DNA from 3 places in the Erwinia sp. HR93 genome. Region 1 is predicted to be linked to each of the others. Evidence: predicted binding sites of a transcription regulator. Region 1 holds the regulator's gene; each other region holds the start of a gene.
What was found. Region 1 encodes PurR, which represses purine synthesis genes. Its sites were predicted from a motif close to CANGCAAACGTTTGCNTG; they were not measured.
Positions count from the first base shown of each region.

Region 2: a site for PurR is predicted at 2,647-2,664, ahead of purL (phosphoribosylformylglycinamidine synthase). Genes of this name have one in related genera too.
Region 3: a site for PurR is predicted at 1,942-1,959, ahead of SFA31_RS08625 (nucleoside-specific channel-forming protein Tsx). Genes of this name have one in related genera too.

Region 1 is NZ_JAXUDP010000001.1:3,241,913-3,247,665, forward strand. It holds gene SFA31_RS15150 (C40 family peptidase) at 1-203, shown strand, start outside; partial or broken gene SFA31_RS15155 (MFS transporter) at 226-1,391, opposite strand; gene SFA31_RS15160 (YnhF family membrane protein) at 1,655-1,744, opposite strand; gene purR (HTH-type transcriptional repressor PurR) at 2,015-3,043, shown strand; gene punR (DNA-binding transcriptional activator PunR) at 3,061-3,969, opposite strand; gene punC (purine nucleoside transporter PunC) at 4,090-5,280, shown strand; partial or broken gene cfa (cyclopropane fatty acyl phospholipid synthase) at 5,582-5,753, shown strand, end outside.
Region 2 is NZ_JAXUDP010000001.1:2,346,470-2,352,222, reverse strand. It holds gene purL (phosphoribosylformylglycinamidine synthase) at 1-2,558, opposite strand, end outside; gene mltF (membrane-bound lytic murein transglycosylase MltF) at 2,829-4,376, shown strand; gene SFA31_RS10945 (hypothetical protein) at 4,613-5,278, shown strand; partial or broken gene SFA31_RS10940 (hypothetical protein) at 5,458-5,567, shown strand; partial or broken gene SFA31_RS10935 (P-II family nitrogen regulator) at 5,655-5,753, shown strand, end outside.
Region 3 is NZ_JAXUDP010000001.1:1,866,844-1,872,596, forward strand. It holds gene secF (protein translocase subunit SecF) at 1-432, shown strand, start outside; gene SFA31_RS08625 (nucleoside-specific channel-forming protein Tsx) at 943-1,800, opposite strand; gene SFA31_RS08630 (hypothetical protein) at 2,070-2,234, shown strand; gene SFA31_RS08635 (DUF3251 domain-containing protein) at 2,252-2,836, opposite strand; gene nrdR (transcriptional regulator NrdR) at 2,985-3,434, shown strand; gene ribD (bifunctional diaminohydroxyphosphoribosylaminopyrimidine deaminase/5-amino-6-(5-phosphoribosylamino)uracil reductase RibD) at 3,440-4,543, shown strand; gene ribE (6,7-dimethyl-8-ribityllumazine synthase) at 4,639-5,109, shown strand; gene nusB (transcription antitermination factor NusB) at 5,129-5,548, shown strand; gene thiL (thiamine-phosphate kinase) at 5,602-5,753, shown strand, end outside.

The DNA.
Region 1 (5,753 bases):
AACTTCAGCGTGGCGATCTGGTTTTCTTTCGTATTCAGGGGCGAGGAGCCGCCGATCACGTTGGCGTGTATCTCGGTAACGGTAAGTTTATTCAGTCACCGCGCACGGGCAAAGATATCCGCATAACTTCGCTCAATGAGAATTATTGGCAACAGCACTATGTCGGTGCGCGCAGAGTGATGATGCCGCATACGCTACGCTAACCCCACCATTTTCGCGTTCCTGTTACTCCACCCATGCGGCTTTCGACGACTCACACCTGCCGGAGAAAATAACCAGGGATAATGCCAGCGCGGCAATAATCGCCCCCGCAACCGGAACAAAGCTATAACCCAACCCCTGAGAAATAACGGCACCACCAGCCACTGCGCCTAAAGCATTGCCCAGATTAAATGCGCCAATATTGACAGAAGAAGCAAGCCCCGGCGCCTCATGTGCAACTTGCATTACGCGCATTTGCAGCGGTGGCACCACGGCAAAGGTTGCGGTTCCCCATATAACCATTGCTACCGCGGCCCCAATTTCTGTTTTAGCCAGCCATGGGATTACCGACATAATGATCATAACAGTAATAGAAATGCTTTTAACGTGCCTGCAATCGACCTGTCAGAGAATTTTCCTCCAAGCGCCGCCCCTAAAGAAAAACCAATACCAATGAGTACTAACATACCAGTAATAAATCCTGCGCTGGCGTGAGTCACTCGCTGTAAGACCGGAGCGATATAGGTATACAGCGTAAACATCGCCCCTGCGCCTAATACCGTAGTGAGCAGCGCGGTTAGCACCTGCGGGCGCAGCATGACTGCAAGCTCGCGTCGCACATCAGGCCTCACCCCTTCTCCTCCCTTAGGCAGAGAGACCCACAGGCCTATCATCGCCAATACGCCCAATCCTGCGGTTGCCAGAAAAGACATTCGCCAGCCTATCGTATTCCCTAGCCACGTTGCTGCTGGTACCCCGCCAATATTTGCAATCGTCAGCCCCATAAACATGGTCGCCACCGCGCTTCCCTGTTTTTCTTTTGCCACAAGACCGGCAGCCACCACTGAACCTAAACCAAAAAATGCCCCATGATTCAAACTGGTGATAATGCGCGAAATCAACAGCAGCGTATAATTCGGCGCAATCGCTGACAGTATGTTCCCAAGGGTGAAAATCCCCATTAGAAATAGCAGCGCGCTGCGCCTGGCTCTGTGAGATAGAAGTAACGTCATCAGCGGCGCGCCAAACATAACTCCAATGGCATATGCGCTAATCAGCATTCCTGCAACTGGAATAGAAACCCCGACGCCTTCCGCGATAGTGGGCAACAGGCCCATTGGAGAAAATTCAGTTGTTCCAATGCCAAATGCGCCGACGGCAAGCGCCAGCAAAGGATAATTTAATTTCATGATTGACTCTCTGGATGTATCAGGCGCTGAAGTGAAATTTATAGCCCCAACACGTTGATGATTTAGGCGACATCGTCGCTATGTCGCGCATATGATGTCAGGGCATACAGAAAAGTTAAAGAGTTGTAAGCGACAAAACAGTATTGCATAAGCGGCAATAATATTGAGGAACTCGGGAGACAGCTATTTCAAAAAAATAGCTGTGCGCGCAGTGAATGAACAATGACCGGGCCAGCGGCAACGCTCACTGGCCTGGTCAATAATTAATGAGTAACGGCAGTTAACGCACCAATGACGATAACGCCTAATGCGGCTATGGTCGTAATTAATGCGTATTTTAATTCAGCGTTCATATTGTCAGCTCCTTTGGTTATTCTCTTATTTCAGCGTCTATTACGCTATTCCCCATAAAAATAGCGTAAATCTTACTGGAATTCATCGGTTGCGCAATTTGCCTCTTCCCCTTTTGCTATAGATCGGACAAAATCCTCCGCTAATTATTTGTTGATTCCCTGTTTCCTTCGCCTGAACTTCCGTGATATCTGCTATTCGGTGTAAATCAGGCTTAGCAAACGTTTAACCCCATTTTCAGGAGAATACGCTATGGCTGGGAGAAACGCCTGATGGCCACCATTAAAGATGTCGCTAAGCGCGCAAACGTTTCCACCACTACCGTATCTCACGTAATTAACAAAACTCGCTTCGTTGCAGAAGAGACGCGAAACGCGGTTTGGACAGCAATTAAAGAACTGCATTATTCCCCCAGCGCCGTAGCGCGCAGCCTGAAAGTGAATCACACGAAAACAATAGGTCTGCTTGCCACCAGCAGTGAAGCGCCTTATTTCGCTGAAATCATTGAAGGCGTGGAAAAAAACTGCTTTGCCAAAGGCTACACGCTTATTCTGGGTAACGCCTGGAATAATTTGGAAAAACAGCGGGCTTACTTATCTATGATGGCGCAAAAGCGCGTCGATGGACTATTGGTTATGTGCTCCGAATACCCACATCCCTTACTCGCAACGCTTGAAGAGTATCGTCATATTCCAATGGTGGTCATGGACTGGGGCGAAGCCAAAGCCGACTTTACTGACTCCGTCGTCGATAACTCCTTCTCTGGCGGTTATATAGCCGGGCGCTATTTAATTGAACGCGGGCATCGCGATATTGGCGCGATCCCCGGCTCCCTGCATCGTAACACCGGTGCCGGGAGGCTAGCTGGATTTATGAAGGCGCTGGAAGAGGCTCAAATCACAGTGAATGAAGACTGGATTGTGCAAGGTGATTTTGAACCAGAGTCCGGCTATCGGGCAATGCAGCAAATTCTTTCAAAACCGCAGCGCCCCACCGCAATATTCTGCGGTGGCGACATTATGGCAATGGGCGCCATCTGCGCGGCGGATGAAATGGGATTGCGTGTTCCACAGGATATTTCCATTATTGGTTATGATAACGTCCGCAACGCCCGCTACTTTACGCCCGCGCTGACCACGGTGCATCAGCCAAAAGACTCTTTGGGCGAAACGGCATTTAATATGCTGCTCGATCGCATTATTAATAAACGCGAACAATCAAAGACAATTGAAGTGCATCCACGGCTGGTAGAACGCCGTTCTGTGGCCGATGGTCCCTTCCGCGATTATCGCCGCCAGTAACGATTCCGGAGCTCTATTCAGGGCTCCCGTAGCCATTCGTGATTTAATGTCTCACTATCGCCCAGATAGGCTAATAGCCAGTTCAGGGCCGGAGACGGATTATCCTGCCGCCAGCTTACACAGCAAGCCGCATCCGGGAAGGGGTTTTCCAGTTGCAAAACGCGCCAGTCCCCGCTCTCAATCCACGGCTGCGCCATATGGGCAGGAACCATTCCAGTACACAGCCCGGCATTGATACAATCTGCCGCCGATGCCCAGTCGGGCACGACGATACGCCGCTGGTTATCTAATAGCCACGTCACGCGTTTCGGCAATGTCCGCGAAGTATCTTCCAGTACCAGTGACGGCCACGGTCGAAGCTGTTCATCACTGAGTTTTTGCCTTGAGTGTGCCAAAGGATGAAGATGAGAAACTACGCATCGCCAGCGCAGTGCTCCCATATCACGGAACGCATAGCGCCCTCCAACGGGGACCGCCTGAGTGGCACCAATAGCCACTTCAACGCGTTCATCCGCCAGCGCATCCCAAACGCCATTGAAAACCTCCTTCGACAAACACAGTTCTACATCGGGAAAATGCCGATAAAAATCCAGCACTAACTGGCGGGTTCGCGCAGGTTTAACAATATTATCTACCGCAATGGAAAGACGACCGCGCCAGCCGTTGGCGATTTGCTGACACTGCAGACGCGTTGCCTGCATTTTTTTGATAACAGAACGCCCCTCTTTAAGAAAATAAACGCCCGCTGCCGTGAGTTCCACATCGCGATGCCGGCGTATAAACAGAGGCGTAGCCAGCCATGATTCAAGCTGACGAACCGTATAACTAATTGCTGAAGGTACCCGATGCAATTCCTGGGCTGCCCCGCTGAAACTCCCGGTACGGGCAACGCTATCCAGCACATCAAGGGTATATTCCGACCACATAATTTGCCTGCAAAATATTTGAACGCATCTGGCAAATATTAGCGTTTTACAAGGAGAAAACCACTCCTTACACTCTCGGGCATTCATTGCGTTAAGCTTTAGACCAAAATTGAGAATGTTATGCAACCACCCAAAGGATTTCTGGCCTGGCTTGCCGGCCTGAGCGTGCTGGGCTTTTTAGCCACGGATATGTACCTGCCCGCTTTCGCCACAATGCAGCAAGAGTTGAATTCATCGCCAGGAGAAATCAGCGCTTCATTAAGTCTGTTTCTGGCCGGGTTTGCCATTGCTCAGCTTGCCTGGGGGCCGCTTTCCGATCGTTTTGGCAGACGACCGATATTACTGACCGGCTTGACACTCTTCGCCACAGGCTGTCTTGGGATACTATGGATTGAAACAGCGAAGGAGTTGCTCGTATTACGTTTTGTGCAGGCCGTAGGTGTGTGTGCGGCAACCGTAAGCTGGCAGGCATTGGTCGCAGACCGCTATCCAGCGAGCCAGGCCAACCGCATTTTCGCAACAATAATGCCGCTGGTCGCACTCTCCCCGGCCCTGGCGCCGCTGCTAGGAAGCTGGCTGCTGGTGCATTTTGACTGGCGCGCTATCTTTCTGGTGCTGTTTGCGATTACCCTTATATTGATGCTGCCCGCGCTGACATTACGAACTGCGGCAGGCAAACGTGGCAATAGGCCAGCATCGACCATCCGCTACCCCACGCTGTTAAAGCATCCTGAATATCGGGGTAATGTTTTAATTTATGCCGCCTGTTCGGCCAGTTTCTTCGCCTGGTTAACCGGCTCGCCGTTTTTATTACACGATCTGGGCTATGGGCCAGCGGTCACTGGTCTCAGCTATGTTCCTCAAACCATCGCTTTTCTGGTGGGGGGTTACGGCTGTCGTAGCGTTTTATTGCGCGTGTCAGGCGATAAACTCCTTCCATGGTTACTGTCGGTCTATGCGATAGGCGTCTTCGGGACATTAGGCGTTGCATTATCGGGCCATGCCACTCTGACACTCTTGTTAATTCCCTTCTGTATCGTCGCCGTCGCTAACGGTGCAATATATCCCATTGCCGTCGCGGCAGCGCTTCGTCCCTTTTCTCAGGCAGCCGGGCGCGCTGCCGCCTTACAAAATACCTTACAGTTGGGATTATGCTTTGCTGCCAGCCTGCTGGTATCCAGCGGTGTTGAGCACGCCATGCTGACGACTACCGAAGTAATGGGGTGTACGGTAATTCTCGCCTTTTGGGGCTATAAAATGCGCCGTTCGGGCAAATATTGCGAAATCAAGCGTAAGCCCGACAGTATATAAAGACCCCTTAATCCCATTAGCATGCTAACAATTTTCTATTGAATCGCTTATAGCAGAGGAATATACTGTTGCGGATCTGTATAAATATCATAAATATTATGTAGTAACAGAAGCGAAAGCTTTTATATTTTGCCTTTAAAGGCCTTCCGGCAAGGGAGAATTCTCTCTTCTCTTTTTACGTCGAATATCAGGCGCGCGGAATTTTCCGTGGGATTTCTCACAAGCCCCAATGAGCGTCTACGCTATTGAATAGCGTTCAGGCTGTTTGATGGATCTGATCACATAAGGTGATGGAGAAGCTATGAGTTCATCATGTATAGAAGAAACCGGCATACAAAAAAATGAGTGGTACCGTATAGCAAATGAGATGTTAAGCCGGGCTGGTATCACAATCAATGGTCCTTCCCCTTTTGATATTCGTGTGACAAACCCACACTTTTTCAAGCGCGTATTACAAGAAGGATCTCTTGGGC
Region 2 (5,753 bases), 900 kb from region 1:
CTATCGCCCAATTGCTGATACACTTGCGCCAGCGCGCTCGCCCCCAGCGCGCACTTCCCTTTGCCTAAATCCACCAGCAGCAGCGCATTCTCCTGCAGGCTAAGCTGAGGCGTCACGGTCCGCCGCACATCTTCTACGCGTGCGAAAGCGGAAATAATCAGCGACAGCGGCGAGGTCATTTCCCGCTCCGTTTCACCCTGTCGCCAGCGCGTTTGCATTGACATCGAATCTTTCCCAACCGGGATAGTCAATCCGAGCGCCGGGCACAGTTCTTCCCCTATCGCTTTCACTGCGGCATATAACCCGGCGTCTTCGCCGGGGTGGCCCGCTGCGGCCATCCAGTTCGCGGAAAGCTTTACGCGCCGCAAATCGCCGATGTGCGCAGCGGCGATATTGGTTAGCGCCTCGCCCACCGCCAGCCTTGCCGATGCGGCATAATCAAGAAGCGCTACTGGGGTGCGTTCCCCAATGGCTATTGCCTCGCCGTAATAGCTATCAAAGCTGGCGGTAGTCACCGCGCAGTCTGCTACCGGCACCTGCCACGGGCCAACCATTTGATCGCGCGCGACCATACCGCCGACAGTGCGATCGCCGATAGTTATCAAAAATGTTTTTTCCGCCACTGCGGGCAGCTGAAGCACGCGCTTTACCGCTTCCTGTAACTTAATTTCTTCACGGGCCAGCGGCTGAGTGCAGACCTGCAGGCGCTCAACGTGACGCTCCATGCGCGGTGCCTTCCCGAGCAGCGTATCCAGCGCTAAATCAATCGGTTGATTGTCGAAATGTGCGTCTGTCAGCGTAAGCCGCTGCGCCCGCGTCGCTTCACCGATAACGGCGAACGGCGCCCTTTCCCGGTGGCAAATCGCACTGAATTCAGCGAGACGCTGCGGTGCGACCGCCAAAACATAGCGCTCCTGCGACTCGTTGCACCATATTTCCAGCGGACTCAGGCCGGTTTCATCAACGGGAATATCGCGCAGGGTAAAGCGTCCGCCGCGCCCGCCGTCATTGATTAGCTCTGGCATAGCGTTGGATAGCCCGCCCGCGCCGACATCATGAATAAATAGAATCGGGTTATTCGCACCCTGCTGCCAGCAGCTATCGATGACCTCCTGGCAGCGGCGCTCCATTTCAGGGTTATCGCGCTGCACGGAGGCAAAATCCAAATCCGCGTCCGATTGCCCCGAGGCCATAGACGACGCTGCACCGCCTCCCAGCCCAATATTCATGGCCGGGCCGCCTAACACAATAAGCTGCGCACCGGGCGGGATTTCCCCTTTTTGCACGTGCTCCGCGCGAATATTGCCTACCCCGCCCGCCAGCATAATCGGCTTATGATAGCCGCGTAGCTCAGTGCCGTTATGGTTCACCACCCGGGCCTCATAGGTACGAAAGTAGCCATTAATCGCCGGGCGGCCGAATTCGTTATTGTAAGCGGCCGCGCCCAGCGGCCCTTCCGTCATGATTTCCAGAGCGGAAGCGATTCGCGTCGGTTTGCCAAAATCCGTTTCCCAGGGCTGCTCAAAACCGGGGATACGTAAATTGGAGGTTGAAAAACCAATCAGCCCGGCCTTTGGCTTCGCGCCGCGCCCGGTGGCGCCTTCATCACGTAGCTCTCCGCCAGAACCCGTAGCCGCGCCGGGCCACGGCGAAATCGCCGTTGGGTGATTGTGGGTTTCCACTTTCATCAAAATATGTACTGGCTCGTGGGAATAACGGTAGCTACCGGACGTAGGATCGGCAAAGAAACGTCCGGCATCTGAGCCTTCCATAACTGCCGCATTATCTTTATAGGCAGACAGCACATAATCCGGAGTTTGCCGGAAGGTATTTTTAATCATGTCAAACAGCGAATGCGGCTGTTTTTCACCGTTTATGGTCCAGCGTGCATTAAAAATCTTATGCCGACAGTGCTCGGAATTCGCCTGCGCGAACATGTATAACTCAACGTCGGTTGGGTTACGGCCTTCCCGCGTAAAAGCATCGAATAAATACCTAATTTCATCTTTCGCCAGCGCCAGCCCCAACCTGACATTCGCCTCTTCAAGTGCAGATATCCCTTGCGTCAACATATCTATATGCTGTGCGGGCGCTGGCGCCCGGTGTGTAAACAGCGCATGCGCGTCCTGCATGCGGGTAAACGCTGCTTCGGTCATACGATCGCACACGATGTCTATCGCCGCGCTTATCTGCGCCTCGCTCAGCGGTTCGCCGGCCAAATAATAGGCAATACCGCGCTCCAGACGCGTTACCTGGGGCAAACCACAGTTATGGGCGATATCAGTCGCTTTTGAAGACCAGGGCGAGCGCGTTCCCGGACGCGGGGTGACCAGAATAAGCTGCCCCATTGGCTCGCTCTCACGGGCAGTGGGGCCATAGCATAACAGGCGCACCAGCCGGGCATGGGAATCGCTATCCAGGCCATGCGCTAAATCGGCAAAATGCACAAATTCAGCGTGAATCTCCACTATCGGCAGCCGCCGCTCGGCGAATTGGGTCAGAAGTTTTTGGATCTGAAAGGGCGATAAGGCGGGGGAACCACGCAGAATTTCCATCATAAGGTCTCTCGTTTGCGAAACGTCCTGACGCCGCGAAAAGTGGCGCCACGCTGGAAAACGAGAGCCATTATAGAGAAACCCCGACGCTGACGAAACCGTTTGCGTCAAAATAAAAACCGCGGACTGGCCGTAACAAACTGTGCACAAATAACGTACTCAGGTTGCCAGCACCGGGATTGTTGAGCAAAATGCAGCTCTCAAAAAACAACTTCCCCTTGAGAACATTACGGCTTTTGACTCGCGCTTAGGCTATTGCAGAGATTTAACTTATTGAAAAAACTAAAGCTTAACTATCTGCTGATCGGCGTTGTCGCGCTATTGCTGGCCGTCGCACTCTGGCCTACCGTGCCCTGGACCGGCGGCACGGAAAACCGTATCGCTGCGATTAAAGCGCGCGGCGAACTGCGGGTAAGCACGATTGCCTCACCGCTCACCTGGAGTCGAATCAATAATGAAGAAACGGTGGGGCTGGATTACGAACTGGCCCGCGAGTTCGCCGATTATCTGGGGGTAGAGCTTAAAATTACGGTTCGTTCGGGCATTGATAAACTTTTTGATGATTTAGATACAGGCGCTGCCGACATTCTGGCCGCCGGACTAGTTTATAACAACGCGCGCAGTAAAAATTACCAGCCCGGCCCCGCCTACTATTCCGTCTCGCAGCAAATGGTGTATCGCATGGGGTCTCCCCGCCCCAAAAGCCTTGCAGGAATCACCAGCGAAAACCTAACTATCGCCGCCGGGCTGGCGGTACTCAACGATTTAAATACGCTCAAACAGGAAAAGTACCCGCACCTTGAATGGCGGGTCGACGCCACGCGCAACAGCACCATGTTATTACGGAAAGTTCTGGATGGGACACTGGCCTATACGATCGCCGACTCGGTGGCGATAGGGCTTTTCCAGCGCATCCACCCTCAGCTCGCCGTCGCGCTGGATATCACGGACGAGCAGCCGGTTACCTGGTTTACTCCGCGCGATAGTGACGACAGCCTGTCCGCCGCGATGCTCGATTTCTTTGCCCGCGTTAACGCCAACGGCACCCTATCGCGGCTGGAAGAAAAATATCTGGGCCACGTCGGCGCGTTTGACTATGTGGATACCCGTAGCTTCCTGCGGGCCGTCGACAATATTCTGCCCTCACTGCTACCGCTATTTAAGAAATACGCAACGCGCATCGACTGGCGCCTGCTGGCGGCCATCGCCTATCAAGAATCGCACTGGGATACCCATGCGACATCGCCAACCGGCGTTCGGGGGCTAATGATGCTCACCAAAAATACGGCGCAGAGTTTAGGCCTGACCGATCGGTTGAATGCAGAACAGAGTATTCGCGGCGGCGCGCGCTACCTGAACGATATGCTCGAAAAAGTGCCAGATTCTGTGCCGGAAGGCGAGCGCATTTGGTTTGCGCTGGCCGCGTACAACATGGGCTACGCGCACATGCTGGACGCCAGAGCGCTAACCGCAAAGCTGCGCGGAAACCCCGATAGCTGGAGCGACGTGAAACAAACCCTGCCGTTGCTCAGCCAGAAAAATTGGTATAAGAAAACGACCTATGGCTACGCGCGCGGCCATGAAGCGCTGGCGTATGTAGAAAATATTCGCAAATACCATATGAGCCTGGTGGGATATCTAATGGAAAAAACGCATCAGAAAATGCTGCACCAGCGCCTGGCGCAAAGCTACCCGGTGGTGAAACCGCCGGAGGTGGCTCAGCCGCGCATGGAGCCAGCGCTGATGACGCCCGTCCCCGACACCGATGAGGATACGTCTTCAATCTCCACAAACTCTCTAATGCAGATGCTTACTCATTAGCCGCCTGCGCACCCGCTTTTCTCTACTATCAGGTTGTTATTTAGCAACCCACACGGCGCATAAAAGCCGCGTTAATATGCAGCGTAAATAGGTCTGACGTTCAGTGGTTTAATTATCTCCTTCATCGACCGTAACTGGGTTAAAACGGCCCCATAATACCCTTCTATTTTTATTGTTATTTTTAAATTATCATAGTCAGATTTTTAGAATTACTACCTTTTTTAATCAGAGAATAAATGAATATTAATTACTCCCGGATAGCAAAATTATTATTAATCTCTTCTGCAGGATTCATGCTTTCTGGCTGTTTCAGCATAATGCTGGCAACAAACTCCGGATATAAAAATAAGTTAGAGCATTGGAGAAATGACACAATCATTGGTTTATCGCTGGCACAGAATACCGAAGGAAAGAAGAGATATGTTTTTGTCGGGGAGATCTTTGACTACCTACTCCTGGAAGGCGGCGATGAGGTAGTTAAGATGCTTATGGACCCTCGTATCGACCGACATACTATGAACGTTAACCATCCGGCAAAATTCACGCTCAATTATGATAAAAAGCAATTTACGGGTGAATTAACGCTCAAATATCAGATAAAAACCGAGGAAGAAAGGCAGGCCGCAATAAGTTACAATTTTTACTGCTCGGGAAATGACTGCACAAAAAACATTTATAAATTGAAGGGAAGCATTCATAAGAAAAATAATAAGCAGAACTATTCAAAGGAGCTCAAATTCTATCACTCATTTTACGTTGCATTTTATAAATATAAAACGTCCGGTATTTCATTCGGGGCAGCGAAAGCATTACGGCCGGTAGCCATGACGCTTGATATCGTCACTTCACCGCTACAGTTGGTGGGGTTTGGTATTATTGGAGGCATATTAAATAGTAATTAATTCAGCAAAATGGAAACCTGTAAGGCCTTTCGTAGAATGAGAGGCTTTCAAAAAGCAAGTATTTCCATAAAGCTAAACCTACAGGAATGATTTTAATATCTGCTTTTTCATGGTAACCATTCTAATTATCACGCTCCATATCGCTTAAAAATCATCATCGTGCCTCTGCAATATGCTTTCGAGGAAATGTCACTCAGGCAGCGCTTATGGCTGGGCGAAATCAAATCGCACTGAATTTTATAAACTCCTGGCACGCCATGAACTGGATGCTAATGATTTCAAACTGTAATTTTACCACTGGCGCGCACTGCCGCACTGAAGAGCGCCGGTTGCCGTGCAAGCCGGTCGCAGCGTTGATTTGAAGTCAGGATATTTCATGAAAAAGATCGATGCGATTATTAAACCGTTCACGCTGAATGATGTTCGCGAGGCGCTGGCGGAAGTCGGAGTTACGGGATAACGGTCACCGAGGTGA
Region 3 (5,753 bases), 1.4 Mb from region 1:
GTGGTAATCACAATGGGCGTGCTGTCACTGTTTCAGATAGAAATCGATCTGACGATTGTGGCCTCACTAATGTCGGTTATTGGCTACTCGCTGAACGACAGTATTGTGGTTTCCGACCGTATTCGTGAAAACTTCCGCAAAATACGGCGCGGCACGCCTTACGAAATCTTCAACGTCTCGCTCACCCAGACGCTGCACCGAACATTGATAACGTCAGGCACTACGCTGGTAGTTATTCTGATGCTCTATCTGTTTGGTGGTGCGATGCTTAAAGGTTTCTCGCTGACCATGCTTATCGGGGTATCCATTGGTACTGCCTCGTCTATCTATGTTGCCTCTGCGCTGGCGCTGAAGCTTGGGATGAAGCGTGAACACTTAATCCAGCAGAAGGTTGAGAAAGAAGGGGCGGATCAGCCGTCAATTTTGCCGTAACCTATTTGTGATTGTGAAAATGCTCAGTTTTATGGTGTTGAATCATAAAGCTGGGCCGCTTAGGTTAAGCTACTCTCAGGGCCTGGGATTGATAACGTTATCGATCCCAGGCCTTTTAGTTTTCCGCCAGGCTTCCGTTATTGAACAAATTTCGCCTTCCTCAGCCCGCTGTTGGTTCTGTCCTGGCTCAGATAAACATACGCCGGTGAGGATGTCCGCAATTAGCGCGTTCTAAACGCTATTTCCCGGATGACATACTTTGCCTCAACCCCTGCGCCTGTAACTTTGCCTGAAAATCCGTCAAATTCGATACTGATTGCCTTGAGAACGCCGCAGCATTAGCGATGCTAATATTTTATAATCGGGAGTTTGGATGGTTTTTTCGTTTTACTAGCGGAATATGGTGCTGCTAATACATAAGAATAACTGTGTCGCTAAGCATGTAATCAGGGGCCTTTTTGGCCCCTGATTACATAATGCATTGGAAATTTAATGGCGCACTAATGATTATTAAAAATTATAACCGGCAACCAGATAATATCCCCAGCCGGTGGATTTCACGTTGAAATCGCCTTTTCCAAAGTTAAGGCCTGCGCCATTTTCCCACTGGCCGCCATTATGGAAATAACGTGCGACGATGGAGTAATGCCAGTGGCTGTAATTCAGGGCCAGGATGTGGCTGGAAGCAATAGAGTTATTGGTGCGGTACGCTTCATCGCCCAGGTCGGAATCCCAGTCAAAGTTGGTAAAGCCGATGTAGCTGAGTTTTCCGCCCCATAAATCGGTTATCGGTACAAAGTACTTTATTTTAAAGCGATATCCGTCCCAGCTATCTTCGTTAGCGGCGCCATAGTTTTCCCACTGATATTTCGCATATACGTTTAGTGATAGCCCCATTGGCAAGCCGGTATCAATATCGGTACCTAACCCCATATACCATGTATTTTGGCGATTAGCGCTGTTGCGTCCCATGTCATAAACATAGTTATTAGCAAAGTACCACTCTTTGAACGGGCCAAATCCTAAATCCAGCCCGGTTAATTTATCGATTGAAAAGCGCGGTTCGATTTCCATGAAAAGCGGCGAGCCGTGATTCCAGATCCCGCGCGCGTTACTGTCGCCGCCAAAAAAGCGCGGGGCATCAATATAACCATAAAAATCAAACCAGTCTTTTTTAGCAAACGCTTCATATTCCAGATAAGTATCGTTGCGTAATTGCGGCCCAAAGCGGGTATGGTAACTGCCGACGACATTGACGCTCTGGTGCCACCAGTCAGAAACGAACTCACCGGAATTATCTGCAGCTTTAACGGTGAAAGAGCCGATAAAAGTAAGGGCGGCGCCTGCCGCTAACATCATTTTTTTCATGTAATTGCCACTGTGATTGCTGAATGGCCGCAATGGCCACCCCTGAATGTATGCGCTGCCTGATTAAACTTAAACAGGCGAGCGGGCTATTATAAAAATCATTTCTCACAAAAATATGTGTTTCTTCACATTTATCTTTCTCTGGTAATCGATTGCGGTCGCGTTTCAGGGTTTATTCTGTCGGCGTTTTGGGGGGGGGATTGTCTGAATAAACGAATAAATTTCTTTATATTCCATGGAGCAGGTGGTTTCATTCTGCGTGGCGTGGCGTGGCGTGGCGTGGCGTGGCGTGGCGTGGCGTGGCGTGGCGTGGCGTGGCGTGGCGTGGCGTGGCGTGGCGTGAGCAGATGACGACGCGTTTCATCGCCGTCACTCAGGCGCTGATCGGGCTTAACAGGCAGGGGCGCGTTGCATTGGCGACCCTGCCTTATTAGCTACGCGACCATCAACATTAATGCTTGCCAAACGGGGACCTGGCCGCAGGTTTAAAGTCAGGATCGGTCGGTACAATATCGTGTATTCGCACAAACCCGAGCTGCGCTGGCGCGATATCCGGCATGTCCAGTTGAATGACAATATCGCTCGGTACCAGAACGCTGGCCGCTTCACTTATCGTTCGGGTATGCGTATTGACTTCCCGATAATCCTCGATCGTACCCTGAATTTCTCCCCAAACGATCTCGCCAGAAAAAGCGGGCAGTGGCCTGATGCTGTCACCTGTAATAGTGAGCGTGGCCTTTGTGCCAGTGCCATAGGCGATAATATTATCCAGCCTGAGCGTTAAATCGCCAATTTGGCTCTCTAATTGCGCCGGTGCTTTGGCGGCGGGAAGTAAATAGACGCCCTGTTTCGATTGTGCATTTAACGTATTTTGCTGAGTGAGTTTCACCGTTTGCTGATTTAAACGGTTCATTTTCTGCGCCAGAGCGCTGACCTCTTCTTTGGTTTCCTGAACCTGCGTGCGCGGAGCGCTACAGGCGGTTAATGTCAGCAGCCCGCTTGCGAGAATAAGTTTGATGCCCGGAGTTTTTAGCATAAAAGATTCCTTATGTTCAGTCAGTTAACGCAGCGTAGGCGATGCCCGTGGGAAAGCATAGTGTTTTACTCTCAAAGTACATGCCGTTTTGCCGGCCTGCGAGTTCGGGGTAAACTACTCCCCATTTTCTCTTATTTCAGGTAGCCGTATGCACTGCCCATTCTGTTTCGCCGTGGACACCAAAGTGATTGACTCTCGCCTGGTCGGGGAAGGCGCCTCGGTACGCCGCCGCCGCCAGTGCCTGGTTTGCCATGAACGCTTCACGACATTTGAAGTAGCTGAGCTGGTCATGCCGCGGGTGATTAAAAGTAATGATATTCGCGAACCGTTCAATGAAGATAAGCTGCGTAGCGGAATGCTAAAAGCGCTGGAAAAACGGCCAGTGAGCGCTGACGATGTCGAAATGGCAATCAACCATATTAAATCGCAGCTAAGAGGTACCGGCGAGCGCGAATTGCCCAGTAAACAGATTGGTAGTCTGGTGATGGAGCAGCTCAAAAAGCTCGATAAAGTAGCCTATATCCGTTTTGCTTCTGTCTACCGTAGTTTTGAAGATATCCGTGAGTTCGGTGAAGAAATCGCCCGTCTACAGGATTAATAGTAATGCAGGATGAAATTTATATGGCACGCGCGCTTTCTCTTGCGCGGCGCGGTCGTTTTACTACCACACCTAACCCCAATGTCGGGTGCGTAATCGTTCGCGAAGGGAAGATTGTGGGAGAGGGGTTTCACTATCGGGCGGGGGAGCCGCATGCGGAAGTGCACGCGCTGCGTATGGCTGGCGATAAAGCTCGCGGCGCGACGGTATATGTGACGCTGGAGCCGTGTAGTCACCATGGCCGCACGCCGCCCTGCTGTGACGCACTTATCGCCGCAGGCGTGGCGCGCGTAGTGGCTGCAATGCAGGATCCTAATCCTCAAGTTGCCGGACGCGGTTTGCGACGCCTGAGCGATGCCGGTATTGCCGTAAGCCACGGCCTTATGATGGCCGAGGCGGAAGTGCTTAATCGCGGTTTTTTAAAGCGCATGCGCACAGGCTTTCCGTGGGTGCAGTTAAAGCTTGGTGCTTCGCTGGATGGGCGCACGGCGATGGCTGACGGGGAAAGCCAGTGGATTACCTCGGTACAGGCGCGGCGCGATGTGCAGCGTTTCCGTGCGCAAAGCTCAGCCATACTGACCGGCAGCGGTACGGTGCTGGCAGACGATCCTTCTTTAACCGTGCGATGGGACGAGCTCGATGCGCAAACTCAGGCGCTATATCCGCGCTCAGCGCTACGCCAGCCGGTGAGGGTGGTGGTGGACGGCGCTAACAGAATAACGTCTCGCCATCGTCTGGTGCAATTACCGGGAGAAACCTGGCTTGCCCGGATACAGCCTGATGCAGAATCGTGGCCCACGGGCGTTTCGCAGATAGCGATCCCTGAGCATAACGATCGTCCGGACCTGGTTGCCCTGATGATGATTCTGGGTAAAAAACAGATTAATAGCGTCTGGGTAGAGGCGGGGGCCACGCTCGCGGGTGCGCTGCTGCAGGCAGGCCTGGTGGACGAAATTATCGTGTACCTGGCGCCCAAGCTGTTAGGAAATGCTGCGAGAGGTTTGTGCACATTGCCTGGTCTAACCAGGCTGGCGGATGCGCCTAAACTGGTCTTTAGCCAGGTTGCCGCAGTTGGGCCAGATCTTCGCCTCACGCTGACGCCCGCATAGGATATTCACCCGGCCCCAAAACCGTAAGCAGTATGTGAAAGAGTATGATAGAATCCGCCCCCCTGCGGGGCCTGTAAATATGTTAAAGGATAAGTATGAATATTATCGAAGCTAATGTAGCCGCCCCGGGCGCGCGCGTTGCAATTACTATCGCGCGTTTCAACAATTTCATAAATGACAGCCTGCTGGATGGCGCTATTGATGCGCTAAAGCGTGTTGGTCAGGTCAGTGAAGAAAATATTACCGTGGTCTGGGTTCCCGGTGCGTATGAGCTACCGCTGGCCGCACAGGCGCTGGCGAAAACCGGCAAATACGATGCGATTATTGCGTTGGGAACAGTGATTCGCGGCGGTACCGCGCACTTTGAATATGTCGCGGGGGGTGCCAGTAATGGTTTAGCCCAGGTTGCACAGGCATGTGACATTCCGGTCTCTTTTGGCGTACTCACCACGGAAAGCATTGAGCAGGCGATTGAGCGCGCGGGTACTAAAGCTGGCAATAAAGGCGCTGAAGCTGCGCTGACCGCACTTGAAATGATTAATGTACTAAAGGCGATTAAAGCCTGAATTTTGTAAGGGGAATTCCGTGAAACCTGCTGCTCGTCGTCGTGCCCGTGAGTGTGCCGTCCAGGCGCTCTACTCCTGGCAGTTATCTCAGAACGACATTGCCGATGTTGAATATCAGTTCCTGGCGGACCAGGATGTTAAAGACGTCGACATAACGTATTTCCGTGAACTGCTCACCGGGGTAGCGACCAACAGCGCATACCTTGACGGGTTGATGAAACCGTATTTGTCGCGTCAGCTTGACGAACTTGGGCAGGTGGAGAAAGCGGTGCTGCGCGTGGCGCTGTACGAACTGGCGAAACGTGACGATGTGCCTTATAAAGTGGCCATCAATGAAGGTATCGAACTGGCGAAAACCTTTGGCGCCGAAGACAGTCATAAATTTGTCAACGGCGTACTCGATAAAGCCGCGCCGCATATACGTCCCCGCAAAAAATAACTTCGAGGCCGGTTTACCGGCCTTAATTTTGAGTCCGACTGAGGCTAACTGCTTTGGCAAGCGATGAATTTTCTGTTATAGCCCGCTATTTTGACCGCGTACGCCGCGTCCGGCGTGATGTTGAAACCGGTATCGGTGATGACTGCGCGTTATTGAATGTGCCCGAGAAGCAAACGCTGGCTATTAGCCAGGATACGCTGGTCTG